One region of the Deinococcus malanensis genome, then DNA from elsewhere that is predicted to be linked to it. Evidence: riboswitches for the same ligand, from Rfam matches in the RefSeq annotation. Region 1 holds a riboswitch; the other holds the start of a gene.
The links. A riboswitch is a leader RNA that binds a small molecule or an ion and turns the genes downstream of it on or off. The one in region 1 is predicted to bind cyclic di-GMP.
Positions count from the first base shown of each region.

Region 2: it holds a riboswitch for cyclic di-GMP, as region 1 does, so the genes downstream of both, IEY49_RS12180 (hypothetical protein) here and IEY49_RS09870 (hypothetical protein) in region 1, are expected to answer to the same signal.

Region 1 covers NZ_BMPP01000007.1:92,125-99,952, reverse strand. Annotated here, with positions in the region: gene IEY49_RS09890 (Ig domain-containing protein) at 1-144, opposite strand, end outside; gene IEY49_RS09885 (insulinase family protein) at 246-3,161, shown strand; gene IEY49_RS09880 (hypothetical protein) at 3,237-4,520, opposite strand; gene IEY49_RS09875 (ABC transporter ATP-binding protein) at 4,517-5,143, opposite strand; gene IEY49_RS09870 (hypothetical protein) at 5,458-6,183, opposite strand; cyclic di-GMP riboswitch class II at 6,185-6,269, opposite strand; gene mnmE (tRNA uridine-5-carboxymethylaminomethyl(34) synthesis GTPase MnmE) at 6,581-7,828, opposite strand, start outside.
Region 2 covers NZ_BMPP01000009.1:155,440-163,267, forward strand. Annotated here, with positions in the region: gene IEY49_RS12170 (RNA-guided endonuclease InsQ/TnpB family protein) at 1-444, shown strand, start outside; gene IEY49_RS12175 (hypothetical protein) at 496-966, opposite strand; gene IEY49_RS12180 (hypothetical protein) at 1,025-1,591, opposite strand; cyclic di-GMP riboswitch class II at 1,640-1,723, opposite strand; gene IEY49_RS12185 (COG1361 family protein) at 2,093-4,846, shown strand; gene IEY49_RS12190 (hypothetical protein) at 4,921-5,679, shown strand; gene IEY49_RS12195 (YDG/SRA domain-containing protein) at 5,914-6,843, opposite strand; gene IEY49_RS12200 (hypothetical protein) at 7,164-7,799, opposite strand.

The DNA of each region.
Region 1 (7,828 bases):
GGCAAAGTACAGGGCGTCCCGCCCGGAGGTGGTCGAGGTGCCGGTGATCTCCTGCCCACAGCCGCTGAGCGCTGCGCCGCCCAGCAGCGCAAGAGTCAGGAGGGCCGCCCGCGCCGGACGGCGGTCGCTGGGTTTGCTTGACATGCTCTGAAGTGTACCCGCCACATATCGTGCGACGGTGAGCGACGCATGATTCCTGCCCAGAGAAAGGAGGCCGCGCAGCGCCGCACGCTAGACTTCGGGGCGTGACCACCAACACACTGCCTGCCCTGCCCACCGCCGGGGAGCGGCTGGGCCAATACCTCGTGGAACGTGTCGAGGCCCTGCCGGAAATGCAGGGTCAGCTGATCCTGTTGCGCCACGACAACGGTGCGCGACATGCCCACGTGGTCCGTGATGACGACAACGCGGCCTTCGGCGTGACCTTTCCCACCGTCCCGAAAGACAGCACGGGCGTGGCGCACATCCTGGAGCACATCGTGCTGATGGGCAGCCAGCGCTACCCGGTGCCGGACCCATTTTTCAGCATGCTGCCGCGCAGCCTGAACACGTTCATGAATGCCATGACCAGCAACGACTGGACGACCTATCCTTTTTCCACCCGTAACGAAAAGGATTTTTTCAACCTGCTGGGCGTGTACCTGGACGCGACCTTCTTCCCGCTGATGCGCTACGAGAGCTTCCGCCAGGACGGTCACCGCTTCGAGTTCGCGACCCCCGACGACCCCACCAGTGAGCTGAAACTGCAGGGCGTGGTGTACAACGAGATGAAAGGGGCCATGGCCTCGCCGGGTTCGGTGATCTGGCGGGCGTTCGGCAAGGCGCTGTTCCCGGAGCTGACCTATGCCAACAACAGCGGCGGTGCTCCCGAAAACATCCCGGGTCTGACCTACGAGAACCTGCGGGCCTTCCACGCCGCGCACTACCACCCCAGCAACGCTTTTTTCTTCACCTACGGCAAGCTGCCACTTGAGCGCATTCTGGAGGTCGTCGAGGAACACGTCATGTCGCACTTCACGCGGCAGGACCTCGATGTCAGCATTCCGGACCAGACCCCTTTCCCTGAGCCCCGCACCGAGCGGGTCACCTACCCGGGCAGTGACGTGGAACGCGGCGCACAGGTGCTGGTGGGCTGGAAGCTGGGCCTGACCAGCCACGCGGACAGCAACCTGCGCTGGAGCGTGCTGAGCGACGTGCTGCTGGGCAACCCGGCTGCGCCGCTGACCCGGCCGCTGATCGACTCCGGCCTGGGCAGCGCCCTGGCTGACCTGAGCGGCTACCGCGATTCCTTCCGCGAAGGCGCCTTTGCCGCTGGCCTCAAGGGGCTGCCCGCTGGCAAGGCTCAGGAGGTCGAGACCCTGGTCCTGGACACCATGCGCAGCATCGTGCAGGAGGGGATTGCCCCGGAGCTGATCGAGAGCAGCCTGCACCAGTTCGAGATCGGGCAGAAGGAGGTCAGCAACGCGGGCTACCCTTACGGCCTGCAGGTGATGTTCCGGCTGCTGGGCCCCTGGCTGTATGGCGGTGATCCCGTGACCGGGCTGCGCCTGGATGCCGAACTCGAGCGCCTGCGCGCCGACCTGCAGCGCGGCCGGGTGTTCGAGACCATGATCGAGCAGGAACTGCTGAACAACCCCCACCGCGTCACGCTGGAAGTCGCCCCCGATCCGGAACTGGCAACCCGCGCCGAGGCCGACGAGAAAGCCCTGGTCCAGCGCCTGAGCGCCGACTTTACCGACGAGGACCGCCAGCGGGTGGTGGCCGAGAGCCTGCGTCTCAAGGAGTTGCAGGGCCAGGAAAGTGACCCCACTATCCTGCCGACCCTGGCCCTGAGCGACGTCCCGACCGAGGTTCCCCGCGTCGGGTACCGCGCGGAGGAAACGGGCAGCGCCACCGTGGGCCGCGTGCCGCTCCCGACTGGCGGGCTGAGCTATCTGGACGTCCAGGTGCGTCTGCCGGACGTTCCCGAAGACCTGCTGGGTACCCTGCCGCTGTACGCCTTTGCGGTCACGCGCAGCGGCGCGGCCGGGCAGGATTACGTGGCCCTGTCCCGCCGGCTGGAAGCGGTCACCGGCGGCGTCACGGCCAGTGTGAACGTCGGCAGCCGGCCGGACAACCTGGGGGCCCTGCGGCTGACCCTCAGCTTCAGCGGCAAGGCCCTGTCACGCAACGCCCCGGCGCTGGTCGAGGTCATGCGTGACCTGCTGGTGGCTCCTGAATTTACCCGGGATCGCCTGGAGCAGCTGCTCAAGCAGCGTCTGGCCGGCATGAAAGCCAGCGTGGTCCAGAGCGGCAACATGTACGCCGAGCGGCTGGCGCTGGCCCAGGTCAGCCCGGCCGGGGTGCTGCACGAACGCTTCAGCGGACTGTCGGCTCTGGCGGCCCTGAAGACCATCGTGGAGGAAGGCGGGCTCGACGAGCTGCTGGCCCGCTTCGAACGGGTCCGGGAATTGTTGACCCGCGGAACGCCACTGCTGTGCCTGACCACGACCCCGGATGACATTGCCCTGGATCTCACTCCGCTGACCGGGGTCTTTGGAACGCCGGAGCCGGTAGGGCATCCTGCTCCGGCCCTGCTGCGGGGAGGCCCGCAGGCCCGCCTGACCGACTCCCCGGTGGCTTTCAATGCGGTGGCCTTCCAGACCGTCCCCTATACCCACGCCGACAGCCCGGCCCTGCTGGTGTTGTCGCGGCTGCTGCGCAGCGAGTACCTGTTGTCGGAAATCCGCGAGAAGGGCGGCGCCTACGGTGGTGGTGCCAGCTTCGAGCCGCAGCAGGGCCTGTTTTCCATGAGCAGCTACCGCGACCCGCACATCTCCCGCACCCTGCAGGTATTCCGTGACGCCCGCGCGTTCCTGGATACGCCTCTGGGCGAGCGTGAACTGACCGAGGCGATCCTGGCCTCCAGCAAGCTGCTCGATCCCCTGACCAGCCCCGACACGGCCGGCCGCCTGCGCTTCTTCGGTGATCAGGCCGGCTACACGCCCGAGGTACAGGAGGCCTACAAGGACCGCCTGCTGCAGGTGGCCCTTGATGACCTGAGGCGCGTCATGGACACCTACCTGACGCCTGAGCGTGCGGCCTACGGTCTGGTCGCCGGCCGTGATCCGAACGAGGACGTCAAGGAACTGGGCCTCAACTTCGCTGTGCAGACCATCTGAGTTTGGAAGGAGGGGACAGGGAGAGGCGGCCGCCTCTCCCTGTTTTGCTGTGGGGTTTTGAGCTGTCTCCCGTCTTCAGCCTGCGCGGCTCAGCAAAGGAAGTCCGCCGGCCAGCGCGACGGCCAGCGGCGCCCAGGCGGTGGCGCCCAGATGGACGCACAGCACGGCCGCCAGGACCGGCAGCAGGGCCGCCCCGAACCGCAGCTCTCCTTGCGGTGTGCCGGTATGACCTGACCGCTGCAGCCAGGCCAGGGTGTTCAGGGCGGCCCAGGGCATCAGGGCTGTGGCTGCTCCCAGGGCCACGGGCAGCCCCAGGACTATCCCGACCAGTGCGCCCGGCAACGCCAGCAGGCCCAGCATTACGCCGGCTGGTGCTGTCCTGACCAGTGGCCTGAGGTGGCCGGGCAGGGGCAGCGCCAGTGGCACGGCCGGCGGCAGCAGCGGCAGGAGCAGACTCAGCAGGACCGCCAGGGGAACGGGCATGGCGGGAGCCCAGGTCAGGGCCAGGGCGCCGCCGCCGAGCAGCAGGGCCGGCCAGAGGAGCGCCGGACGGCGCCCCAGATGCAGGGTGCCGCGCCACCACATGGCAGCGAATGGACCATGACCGCGCAGAATGGGGGTCCAGCGTCTGGGCCAGGGCTCACCATCGGGCGTCACATCAACTGGCGGCAGGTTCAGTCGCCGGGCGCCCTGCCGGATGGCCTCGACCTGCAGTCGCCGGATGGCCTGCGGAGGAAGATCCCTCAGCCAAAGCTGCTGCCACAGGAGCGCCAGGACCAGAGCTGTTCCCGTCACCAGCAGCGGCAGCATCGTGGGGGCCCAGATGGACAGCAAAGGCAGCGCAAGACTGCCCACCGCACCCTGCAGGGTGCCCCGGCGGCCAGCCAGGCGGGCGTCATGAGCGACAGCACGCAGCAGAAGGTGAGCCACGGCCACCATGGGCAGGGCCAGCGCGAGTGGCGCCCAGTTTGGCAACCATGCGGCCAGTAGTCCTCCTGCAGCAAGCCCCAGGATCGCCTGGACAGCCAGCTGTGGCAGCAGTGCTCCACACAGCACCACCCAACCCGGGACCGGAGCACGCAGCAGCGCCACGCCTGCACCCTGTACTCCTACCGGTGGCCGGCGCGTGAGCAGCGCCGGGAGCAGGAGGCTCACCACGCCGGCCCCTACCCGGCCGGCCGGGTAGGGCAGGGCCACCTGGAAGATCTGCCATACACTCACCAGCGCCACAGCCGCGCAGGCAGCAAGAAACAGCACCATCGGCCAGATATCCGGGTGGGTCCATGAAATCCAGGCTCGGATCAGCGCTCGCTTCCAGGTCAGTCGGTGAAGGGCCCAGACCACAGACGAAGGCGTCACGAGATCTCAGGCAGCAGGGACAGGTCCAGCCTGCGTGGATCCAGACCCTCCAGTTCGTCGCCGTGGGTCACGACAATTACGGCTCCACCCTGGGCGACGTGACGACCTATGGCCCGACGCAGCGCTTCTCTGGAAGCCGCGTCCAGAGTTCCGAACGGTTCGTCGAGCAGGGTCAGCCCGCAGCGCAGCCCCAGCGCCGCAGCCAGGGCGACCTTCTGCCGGGTTCCACGTGACAGGCTGGTCGGCCAGTCTTCCAGCCAGTCGTTCAGACCGAACTGCTGGGCGTGACTCAGCAGCGGTCGAGCCGGCTGGCTCCAGGCTGCGGCCAGGAACTCTAGCCATTCACGGACGGTCAGGTCACCCGGCAGTTCGGGATCGGTGGGCACAAAAGCGGTGTGCCGGCGGGCCTGGACGCTTCCTGGTCTGGAGCCCGCGATCCGGATCTGCCCCTGGTACGGCTGGTCACCGGCCAGAGCACGCAGTAACGTGGTTTTCCCTGCACCATTGGACCCGCGCAGATGCAGCAGGTCTCCAGTGTTGAGTTGTAAGGATGGCAGCTGAACAGATACGCGGCGGCCAGGTGATATCTGCAGATTCTGCACGTCCAGCAGGGGAGCGAGCACGGAAGAGCGGAGTTCGGGCGCCGAACAGACGAGGGGTTCGGTGAATACAGAACCGGGGCGGGGCATAATCCCGGTACGTCCGCCGACGCCGGCCGGTTGCCTGTGGCGTTCTTTGCCCGCCCAGCCATAGCGGAAGACGGCGCCAATCATTTTCCCCGCTTTCTACCGGACACTTTGCCGAGTCTCTTTCGCCGCTATGGTCTCCTGCAAAGTTCAGGCACGACCGATCGGTACAGTGGGGTTTGAATGCGAACAGGCCACAGGGGGCGCTCGCACGTGCGAAGTGTGCGGGCGCCCCCTGTGGCCTGGTGGGATCAGCGGCGGCCGGGCGTCACGGGGGGCTGTGCGGGCGCTGGCACAGATGGCGCCTGTACCTGGGCCGGCTGCGCTGGGGTCTGAGCCGGCTGTGTGGAGACTTGGGCCGGCTGCGTGGAGACCTGGGCGTTGCCCGCGCCGGCGGCAGCAGCGGCCACACCTGTTTCCGAGTTGGTCGCGCCAGTGGCGGCGCTGGGGTTGGTCAGGCCGTTCTGGGCAGCACCGGCACCCGTCGTGCTGGGTTTGCCGGCGGTATCAGGAGCAGTGGCAGCAGGCTTAGCGGTACTGGCAGCAGGCTTGCTGGCGGCGCTGCTGGCCTTTGCCGCGTTCTGACGAGCTGCAGCTGCGCGGGCGGCGGCGGCGTCGCGGTTAACCGCGGCGATCAGGGGAAGAGTGACTTTTGGTCCGTTCGTGCCCTGGTAGCTGACAAACAGGGTTCCGCTGGCGGTGGCGCGGGTGGCCAGCGTGTAGGTGACGCTGCCTGCCTTCACGGTGGTGGCGTCGGCCAGAGTAAAGCCTTTCACGAGGCTCAGCGTGCCGTCGGCACTGATGGTGGCGACCGTCTGACCTGCTGCGTTCAGCAGGGTGATCTTGACACCGCTGGCGGCCAGCTGCTTGAGGCTGCTGGCAAAGGTGCTATCGGGAAGGGTGGGGGCCGCGCTCTGGGCGCTGGCAGCACCGAGAACGAGGGCCAGCAGGGCGGACAACAGATGGGTCTTCTTCATGGGTTCTCCTGGTCGGTCTCACCACTGGCTCGCTGCACGTCAGGTGACCGGATAGAACGTGCAGGTCAATGCCTGTCAGGAGGGGCGGAAGGATGAAACGACGCCCTGACGACTTCATTTTAGGCTCATAGACCTGAATTTTGGCCCCCTGGACAGGGGCAGAGCCGCCCTGGCCCGGCAGTGACGGTCAAGCTGGGTTCGCCTGTCTGCTCCTCATGTCTGGAGCAGGTGTCAAACAGCTGGCGTCTGTTCGACCCACCGAAGCGAGGAGCTGTTGATGAGCAGAACGCGCAATCGGGTCACCGAGAGGTGCTTTTCCAGATGCCGTCATCCGGAGAAGCGCTCAGCGGTCTGCCAGCCGTGACGATCGCCCGAAGACAGGCAAAGTCTCTCGGGCCTACTTGCCCACGCAGAAGTTGCGGAAGACGGCGTCGACGACGTCCTCTTGCACGTCGCGTCCGGTCAGGTCCGACAGGGCACGCAGCGCTTCTTCCAGTTCCCAGCTCGCCAGGTCGTCGGGCAGGTGACGGGCCGCCTGCACATGGGCCAGGGCGCGGCGCGCGGCGTCCGCCTGACGTTCGGTGGTCAGCCAGGCTTCGCCGCGCGCTGCGTCTCCCATCAGCGCCGCATGGATGGCGTCCCGAAGCTGGGGCAGCCCCTCACCGGTCACGGCACTCACGCGCAGGGCCGCAGCGTCGCTCCAGGCAGCGTCCAGGTCAGCCTTGGTCTGCACACGGATCATGCGGGCGCCTTCAGGCAGGTCGGTGGGCAATGCTTCGCGGGGCTGCTGGCCGTCCTCAAGCACCAGGACCAGATCCGCAGCCCCCGCCAGCGCCACGGCCTGTTTCACTCCGGCGGCTTCCACCTGATCCGTGGTGTGACGGATGCCGGCAGTGTCCACCAGCGTGACCGGCACGCCGGCCAGTTCCACGCCAGCTTCCAGATAGTCGCGTGTGGTACCAGGGATGGGCGTGACAATGCTGCGTTCATATCCCAGCAGGGCATTGAGCAGGCTGCTTTTCCCGGCGTTGGGCCGGCCGATCAGGGCCAGCCGGGCGCCCCGCGTCGCCACCTGACCGGCGCGGGCACTCTGGACCAGCTCACTCAGGTCGTGCTCGGCCGCCTGAAGGGGCGCCTCCCGGTCCTCCTCGGGCACGCCTTCCTCCGGGTAGTCCAGCATGGCCTGCAGGGCGGCCAGCGTGCGGGTGATGTTGCCCCCGATCCGAGCGATTCGCGATCCCAGTGCGCCAGACAGCCCCAGGCTGGCCTGCCGGCGCGCGGCGTCGGTCTGCGCTTCGACCAGACCCAGCACTGCCTCGGCCTGCGCCAGATCTAGACGCCCCGAGAGGTAGGCCCGCAGCGTAAATTCACCGGGTCGGGCCGGCCGCGCACCCAGTTCCAGTACCCGGGACAGCACCCGCCCCAGCACCGCCGGGCTGCCGTGGGCCTGCAACTCGGCCACATCCTCACCGGTATAGCTGTGGGGGCCACGGAAGACCAGACACAGGCCCTCGTCCAGCACCTCACCATCGGCCGCGATCAGCTGACCGAAGAGAAACCGGCCGCCCGGGGTCCGCGTGGGCTTGCGTTTCCCTGCAAACATCCCGTCGGCCACGGTCAGGGCCTGCGGACCACTGACCCGCAC
Region 2 (7,828 bases), on a different contig from region 1:
AGGCGCAGAAAGGCCGTCCAACAGGTCGCAAAACTGCATCGGAAGGTCGCACGGCAGCGACTCGACTTCCACCACAAGACCGCTCTCAAACTCGTCCGAGAGAACGATTTGATAGCCCACGAAGACTTAGGCGTCGGTGCGATGGGACGGGGCAACCTGGCCCGCAGCATTCACGATGTGGGCTGGGGTCAGTTCTTTTCTCTCCTTTCCCAGAAGGCAGAATGGGCCGCTCGGAAAGTGGTGCGCGTAGACCCCCGGTACACCTCTCAGCGGTGCAACGCCTGCGGGCACACCTGCCGGGAGAACCGAGCGAGTCAGTCGCGCTTTCGGTGTGTCGCCTGCGGTCATATGGACAATGCCGACCTGAACGCAGCGCGGAACATCCTGGGGCGGGCCGTCCCATCAGGCATCAACGTAGCGGTAGTGAACGCAAGCGTTGCCTGAAAAGCCAAAGGATTCATCCGTTGGTAGGTCACTGAAGAGCGCCCAGACACCTTAATTGCTGGTCAGGGTCAGCGTGATAACGGTATTCAGGTCTGCCGTGGCGGCGGGAGTTGCCCGCGCTCCGATCCTGTAGCGCGTCGCTTCGCCCGCCAGCAAATGCAGGGTTCCGTCCTGCCGGTAATACACATTGGACTGGGACCCGCTCACCCCGCTTACGGCCGTTCCAAGAGCCGTACCCATCGCCTGGTCGATCCCGCTGCCCGCGACCGTCCATGCCAGAAAATAATTCGCTTGTGATCCCGACAGGCTCAAGGTCAGAGATGAACTGCTTGGCAGGTCGTACGACACGCCTATGATGAAGTTCGCTCCGTACACATACGCGTCGTTGCGGGTCTGGCCAAGCGGATAATTGACCCCGAAATCAGCGGGCAGGCTCGCGTCCGTAAGAATCTGCACGCTGACCGTCTGCGCCGAGGCGCAGGAAAGCAGCAATAAACAGACAGCAAGATAGCGGCGTCGCATGGGCCTCCAGCATAAGCCGGACAGAAGTACCCTTCTGCCCGGCTTAAAAGTCTCAGGTTTAGTTGGCGGTGGCGGTCAGGGTGATGGTGGTGCTGAGGCTGGTGACGGCGGCGGTGGTGGATTTTGCGCCGATCGCGAAGCGCGTCGCACCTGTCGAAGTGCCAAAAGCGTTGAAGGCGGTGGTGGTGGCACCGCTCGCGTACGTGTCGGTCGCTGTGCCGCTGGCCGTGGCGGTGCCGACGCTGGTGGAGAACGGCACGTCCGAGGTGAGGGTGCCGCCGCTCGGGGTGTGGCGGTACGCGAGGAGGTAGTTCGCTTGGCTGCCGGAGAGGGCCAGAGAGACGTTGGTGGTGACGTTTGCGTAGGTAAGTTTGATCAGAAAGTTGCTGCCGTAAGCGAAGGTGCTGTTGTTCAGCTGATTAAGGGCGTAGCCGGTGCCGAAGTCCGCCGGCGTGGCCGCATCAGTCATGAGCACGACGCTGACGGTGGGGGCGGGCACGGTGCCGGTGGCGGTGACGGTGTCGGTGCCCGTGTTCGCGAGGGCGCCGGAAGCCAGGCTCAAGCTGGTCAGGGCGAGCAGCGCGGTACGGAAGGGAACGGCGAACAGGGGGGTACGGTTGTTCATTTCGACTCCTAGAACAGCAGTCGGCAGCGCTGAGACAACGATGGTTCAGCAAGGCCGGATCGGTCGCACCACTTGCTCCACACATTCCAGGTGCCCGGTTACGGAATGTGCTTCATTGCTTTCCAACCCAAGCAGGAGGTCCTGATGGATGTACACACCGTAGTGGCGGCTTTCTTACCTCCTCCTTACGTCAGGCTCATCCCTCGCTCGTGAAGGCCGTGAATGTCAGAACACTTGGCGTGACGGTCATTCCCCCTTGACCCGCCTTCAGCCTTCGAGATGCATGACAGGGAACAGGACGAAGAAGGAACCTCCAGGCAGTGCCCGGCCGGAAGAACTGAACCAGCAAGGCTCCGAATGTCTTCAGCCACCCTGTCCCACCCCGTGGATTCTCACCAGAACACAATCGGCAGCTTCATAGCGCACCAATCACGGCACCGCAGCATTCAGCCACGCCCGGGTCATGCCCGTGTGACAGGGCTGCGCCTAGATTTCATGCTGATGGCCCCTTCGTCTCGCCCTGTTGTCCGCGCGTTTACCCGCGTGGCGTCACTGACTGCAGCCTTGCTGCTGTCGATGGCGCCCGGACTCACGGCGGATTCCCCGACGAAGGCACTCCCGGCGGTCACACTGTCCACGACCGGCGAGGCGCTGGCGGTCATGCACCTGCCTGCGGAGTTACACAATCTCCCGCTCGAACTGAACCTTATCGGCGACCTGCCGCCAGGCATTCACGTCACGTACCCCCGGAAGCTTCCGGCAAGCCCCACGCCGCTGCTGCCCCTTTCCCTTCGCGTCGATACCCCAGGCAACTTGCTGGCTAACTTCGTCATGACTTTCAGCGTCACCACTCCGCAGGGAGTCCAGCATCTCGAAGTGCCGGTGCGCTGGCCGGAGTATGCGCAACTGGTGGTTCAGGGTCCGGCTGAGGCCGCCGTTCTTCCTGACGCGCCTGCCCGCATTCCGCTCCAGGTTCGCAACACAGGCACCGGCGCGGCCGACGTCACCGTCACCGCCGATTCAGGCACCATCGAGTCCCCCTACCTGCGTCTCATGCCAGGGGAGCAGCGCACCGTGCTGCTCGTGCTCCCGGCTGCTCTCAGCCAGCAGACTGCGACCGTCACGTTCAAAGGCGGCCTCAGACCCGTCACCCATACGTTACGCATCCGGGGGCACACGGGAGCTGGGGCGGATTCTGCCTACGGCGTCCGCTTGCGAACCAGCCTGAAAGCAGAATCCGGCGTCACGGCAGGTGTCACCGGGTCACTCCTGATTGACGGGCGCCTCAGCCGGATTACAGCTGTTCAGGCCGACATCGAACGTCAGGCCTCCGGCTTCAAGCTCAAAAGCGCCAGCGTGACACACGGCGAAACACGCCTGAATGTTGCCGAATCCGATGCGAGCAATCCTGCGGGAACCGTCGGCCGCGGCGCGTATCTGGCCCACCGCTGGCGTCCAGGAGGAATCGTCCGGCAGGTCGAGGTAGGCGCAGCGGTGCCGGAGCAGGGGGCCGCACGCGTCGGAATGAAAGCAGACCTGATGACGGCCACTGCAAGCGCGAGTGTCACAGCAAATGTCAACAGCCAGCTGCGTGACCCGGCGGTGAGCGCCACCGGCAGTACCGGCCCGTTCAGCGTGTCGCTCTTTGTGGCCCCTGAGCGGAGTGTGCCGTGGACAGCGGCCGCCACCTACCGCACTGAAGCGGCCGAGGTGCAGGCCAGTGCCTCAGGCGGCCGGAGCAGTTGGGCAGCGCTGGATACTCAATGGAAGGAACTGCCCGGCCGGCCTAAATTCGGGGTCCGCGCCGACTTCTCAGCGCAGTCCCTGTCCGCCGTTACGATCAGCGGCACCTACGGACCGGCGTCCGCGACCTTCAAGCAGATGACGGCCGGCCCGTGGGAACTCGCCGCCGGGACCTCGTACACCACAAAACCCGTCACAGGACGCATTGAGCTGAAGCTCAACGGCAACCCGGGCGGCCCTCTCGGCGGCGTCGCGACAGCCAGCGGTCAGGGTCAGTTCGGCGTAACGCAGTGGAACCTGCTCGGTTCCGTGTACCTGAACCAGCATGGCGTCGCCCGCTCTTCCCTGAAGGCACAGACAAGCACGCCGGTCGGGGCCGGGACCGTGAAAATGGAAGCGACCGCAGCAACCGACGGTGCCCTTGACCTCGCGGTCAAGGGTGTGGGATACGCGCAGGCGCTGGGCGGTCAGTGGACCCTGGAAGGCGGGGCGCACGCGGTTTCCCTTCTGACTCGTCCTCAACTTCAGCTTTCGGCGCAGGCGACGTATGCCTCACCGGGCGGGTGGGGCGGCTTCGTGGGCACGACGCTTCCCCTGTCAGGAGGACCTCTGCACCTGAAGGCCGGGCTGAGTTACTCCACGTTTTTGCCCACGACCGATAAGCTTGCTGAACTGCTCGCCGGACCCGACCCGAGTCGCCGGACTGTGCGGGTGGTACAGGACCTCAACGGAACGCTCCAGCCCCTCGCAAATGTCCGTATTTCGGCGTGTAACCGGCAGTTCCAGACGAATGAGCGCGGCGAAGCCACAGTGACTGGCCCGACCAGCGCCTGTCTGGCAACCGTCAACGTCAACGACCTTCCAGCACACATGGTGATGATTAACAGCTCGGCCGAGGTGGCACCCGGTGGGACCGTGACGTTCCGTGCTCAGCCGGCAACCGTTCTGCAGGGTCAGGTCTCCTACACTGATCCCGATACCGGTGCGCTGGTTTCTGACGGTCCATCCAAGGTCGTCCGTGTCAACCTGACCGGTCCCGAGGCCCGCTGGACCACAGTGCAGCTTCCTGGCGGTCAGTTCGAGTTCCACGATCTTGCGCCCGGTCAGTATCGGGTGTTCATTGACGGGCAGCCTCCCGTGGACGTGACTCTGCCGGCTACCGGTGCATCGGTCATTGTGCCCACGCCGGGACCACGGCGGACTGTGCTCGACAGCAGCGCGGTGACTCCCAGCCTGCGCCTGATCTGGGACAGTGTCGTGATTCAAGCAAGCCAGGCTCCCAGGCTGCGCCTGCGCCCCGGCGCACCCCTGAGGGAAGTGACGGTCCAGGTGGGCAGCCTCACACGGACCTATTCCGCCGCCACTCAGCCCCAGGACGACGAGTGGGTGCTGACGCTGCCCACCCCTCAGGAGACCGGCAGCGTTCCTGTCACCGTCACGGCTCACTTTGCCAACGGCACCACTGCCCGTCGGAGCACCCACCTCATTGTGACAATCCCCTCACCCCCATGAACACGCCGTCCCGTAGCCCACACCCACCAGGCGAAAGCCAGCATTCCCACATCCTTGCCGTTTCCGGAGGTCTTATGAAAACTCTGTCATTACTTGCTCTGCTCTCCCTCGCTTCGTCCGCTGCTGCGGATGTGTATATCAGCGGCCCACGCACGCTCACCCTGAAGCCCGGCACCAACGAAGTCATCGAGTACACCCTGACCAATTCAGGCACGTCACCCGTGCGCGCGACCATCTTCAGCAACGATTACACGCAGGCGCCCGACGGCACCATGGTGCACGCGCCGGCCCTGAGCCTGCCGCACAGTCTCGAGCGGTTCATGAAGTTCAACCAGACAGCCTATGTGGTTCCAGCCCAAGGGACCGTCAAGGTCCGCGCCAATGTTTCTGTACCTGCAACCGCCACCGGCGGGTACTGGGGCGTCATTGGGGTCGACGCAGAGACTCCGGCGGTTAGTGCAGGCGGAAACGCGGTAGGAATCCGGGTGCGGTACGCCATGGTGACGGCCCTTGAAGTCACGGGGACAATGAACCACGACGTCCGGATTGAGAATGTTGCCACCGAATCGGGAAGCTCTCCCAACGTCCAGGTCACCTTCCGGAATAGCGGTAATGCCTACGAACGATTCACGCTGCGGGTGACCTACCAGGACACCGCCGGACGTAAGACCGAAACCACCCTCCCGTCCGTGGTTCTTCCGGGAACCGTGGACCTGGTGGTCGCTGCACCCCCAACGCTGGCTGCCGGAACATACGCCGTGTTCGTGACCGCTGAGTACGCCAACGGCACCCGCGCCGAAGCGGTCTCCACTGTCAACATCGTACGTAACTAACCCGCTGACCTCGGAACCGCAAGTGCCCAAGCCTTATACGCATGGGCTCGTGTCTAGCCTGAAGACATGCACGCTCGGGTTATCCCCGAATGCACGCTTCAGATAGTGGGCCATCTGTCGCTCGGCCTCATCCCCAGCTTTCTGGAATCGGTCACCGGTAGGCTGGCGAAGATAGTCCTTAACAATCATGGGGAGTCACAGAGTACCGGTGCCTTGCGCCCCATGCATTGCATCTTACCGAGGAGAGTTCGTGGCGACATTTATTGCCTTTCTGCAAACGGGGGTGGGGTTATGGAACCTTCTCCCCCGGATGAGCGGAGAATAACGTTCTCGGTGGTATTGCACACAGGCAAGATCGATTTGATGACGACCATGAATCTGTAGACGGCCTGGATAACCGATGAGGTCAAAATTATCCTGTACGGCGAGTCCACCATGATCGAATAACACATGATGGTTCGGGCAGAGGCACAGTAAGTTTGAGGCCGAATCGGGACCATCATGCGGACTTCCTAAAGGCCGAATATGAGCTGCCTCGGCATATGGACCTTCAGACGTCTCCAATCGCGTTCCACAGATCTGGCACTGGTAGTCATAGAGGACCTTGATAGCCCGGGCAACCGCGGTATCACGAATAATGCGCTGCACAACGGTGGCTCTCCGGATCACTGAACCAGATTCCGCTGATTCATTTGCGAAAGATTCTTCAACCTCCACTTTGACCAGTCGGAACCGCCAGATGCGATACCCGGACCGCCCCAGCTCTTGCCAATGATCTTCTACACGGTAGAGCCCGCTGTATTGGTACCCCGTCAATGGAGAAAACGGAGAGCGGTGCCGGCTACCCCGTGTCACCCGAAGAGGTAGGCCATCACGATGGTTGAGCGCCAACGCCAGGTTGCCTCGAACCAGTTCTTGATGGGCGACCTGCTTTCCGGTCGCGGGGTCGCGACCCCCTTCGCCGGTGTACACGATGACGTCTCCCTCGTCATGATCGTCTTCATAGCCGCCGGAGAGGACGATCGAATCGGCACCTTCAAAACCAGAGCCACTGATACCTGCTTGCGTAGGTGGGTGAACTTTGGCATCACGGAGTTCTTGGCGAGAAGCGAAGGTGGCGCCTTCCGGGACCCCTGGAATGGCGCCGAAGTGACGTGTTGACATGGAATCAGTCTGACACTTCAGACCTGGCAGCGTTTATCACCACGAGTGCACCCCTACTTTGCTGTGCTACTCATTCCGACTTGTTAACAGCCCTCCTGCTACTTTTTGCCTTTGTGGGTTCTGAAAGGGATGATCTCAATCTACTTTTTTTGGCTAAGTAGCTTATTTTCCACTTATATCAGGGTCTTGAGCCCAGCTTTTGCGCCGTCTCCTGGCTTGGTCAGGCTAATTGCCATCCCCCATCCGATACACAAAGTTCCTCATAAACCGGGGGGGATGACCTGCTTGCAAGTGACCTAAGGTAAGAAGGTAACGAGTGGTCACACACCGAAGGTTATTCCGAGAGCAGGCAACCGGCTCACCTCCATGGCCGTCATCAAACTCAGCATGTATTCGGCATATGCCTGCTTCACAGGAACGGGGGCATTCTTTTTGATGCCCTTTGAGGCGTACCGGAGCAGTTTTTTATACTGACTTAAATTCTTAATTGGCCGGCTACGATAGACAAATACCTCTCTTCTCAGTTTCACAACATCATCGACATGCACTACTCCGTGGGCATGCCACCCCTTGCCATTGGCCCCATATTCGGCCTGCAGACGTCCCAGGCTGGGTCCCAGGTGGTGGAGATAGCCCCGCATACACTGCACCACCCATGCAGGTGGAACTTCTGGAAGTCTGTTCATCGTTGCTTCCGGGAAATGCACCGTGACCCCTTGAAGTGAAGCCAAGTCTCCGTCCACGGCTTGTAGAAGCCGGGAGGCCCATCCGTGGGGGCTAATCAGATCAACCCGCCCCCACCGTTCAGCAAAGGAGGGCAAACGCCCATAGGTGGCGATATACCTCACCAGGTGCGGATATTCTTCCACCTTCAGTTGATGCGCCTGAGCTGTCCAGGCCAGCAAATTAGAGCTAGGGCTCACGCTGAGCCCTTGCCGGGGGTGAATGTGATGCATGTCTTCCTCGAACAGAAGTAGGGCAACAG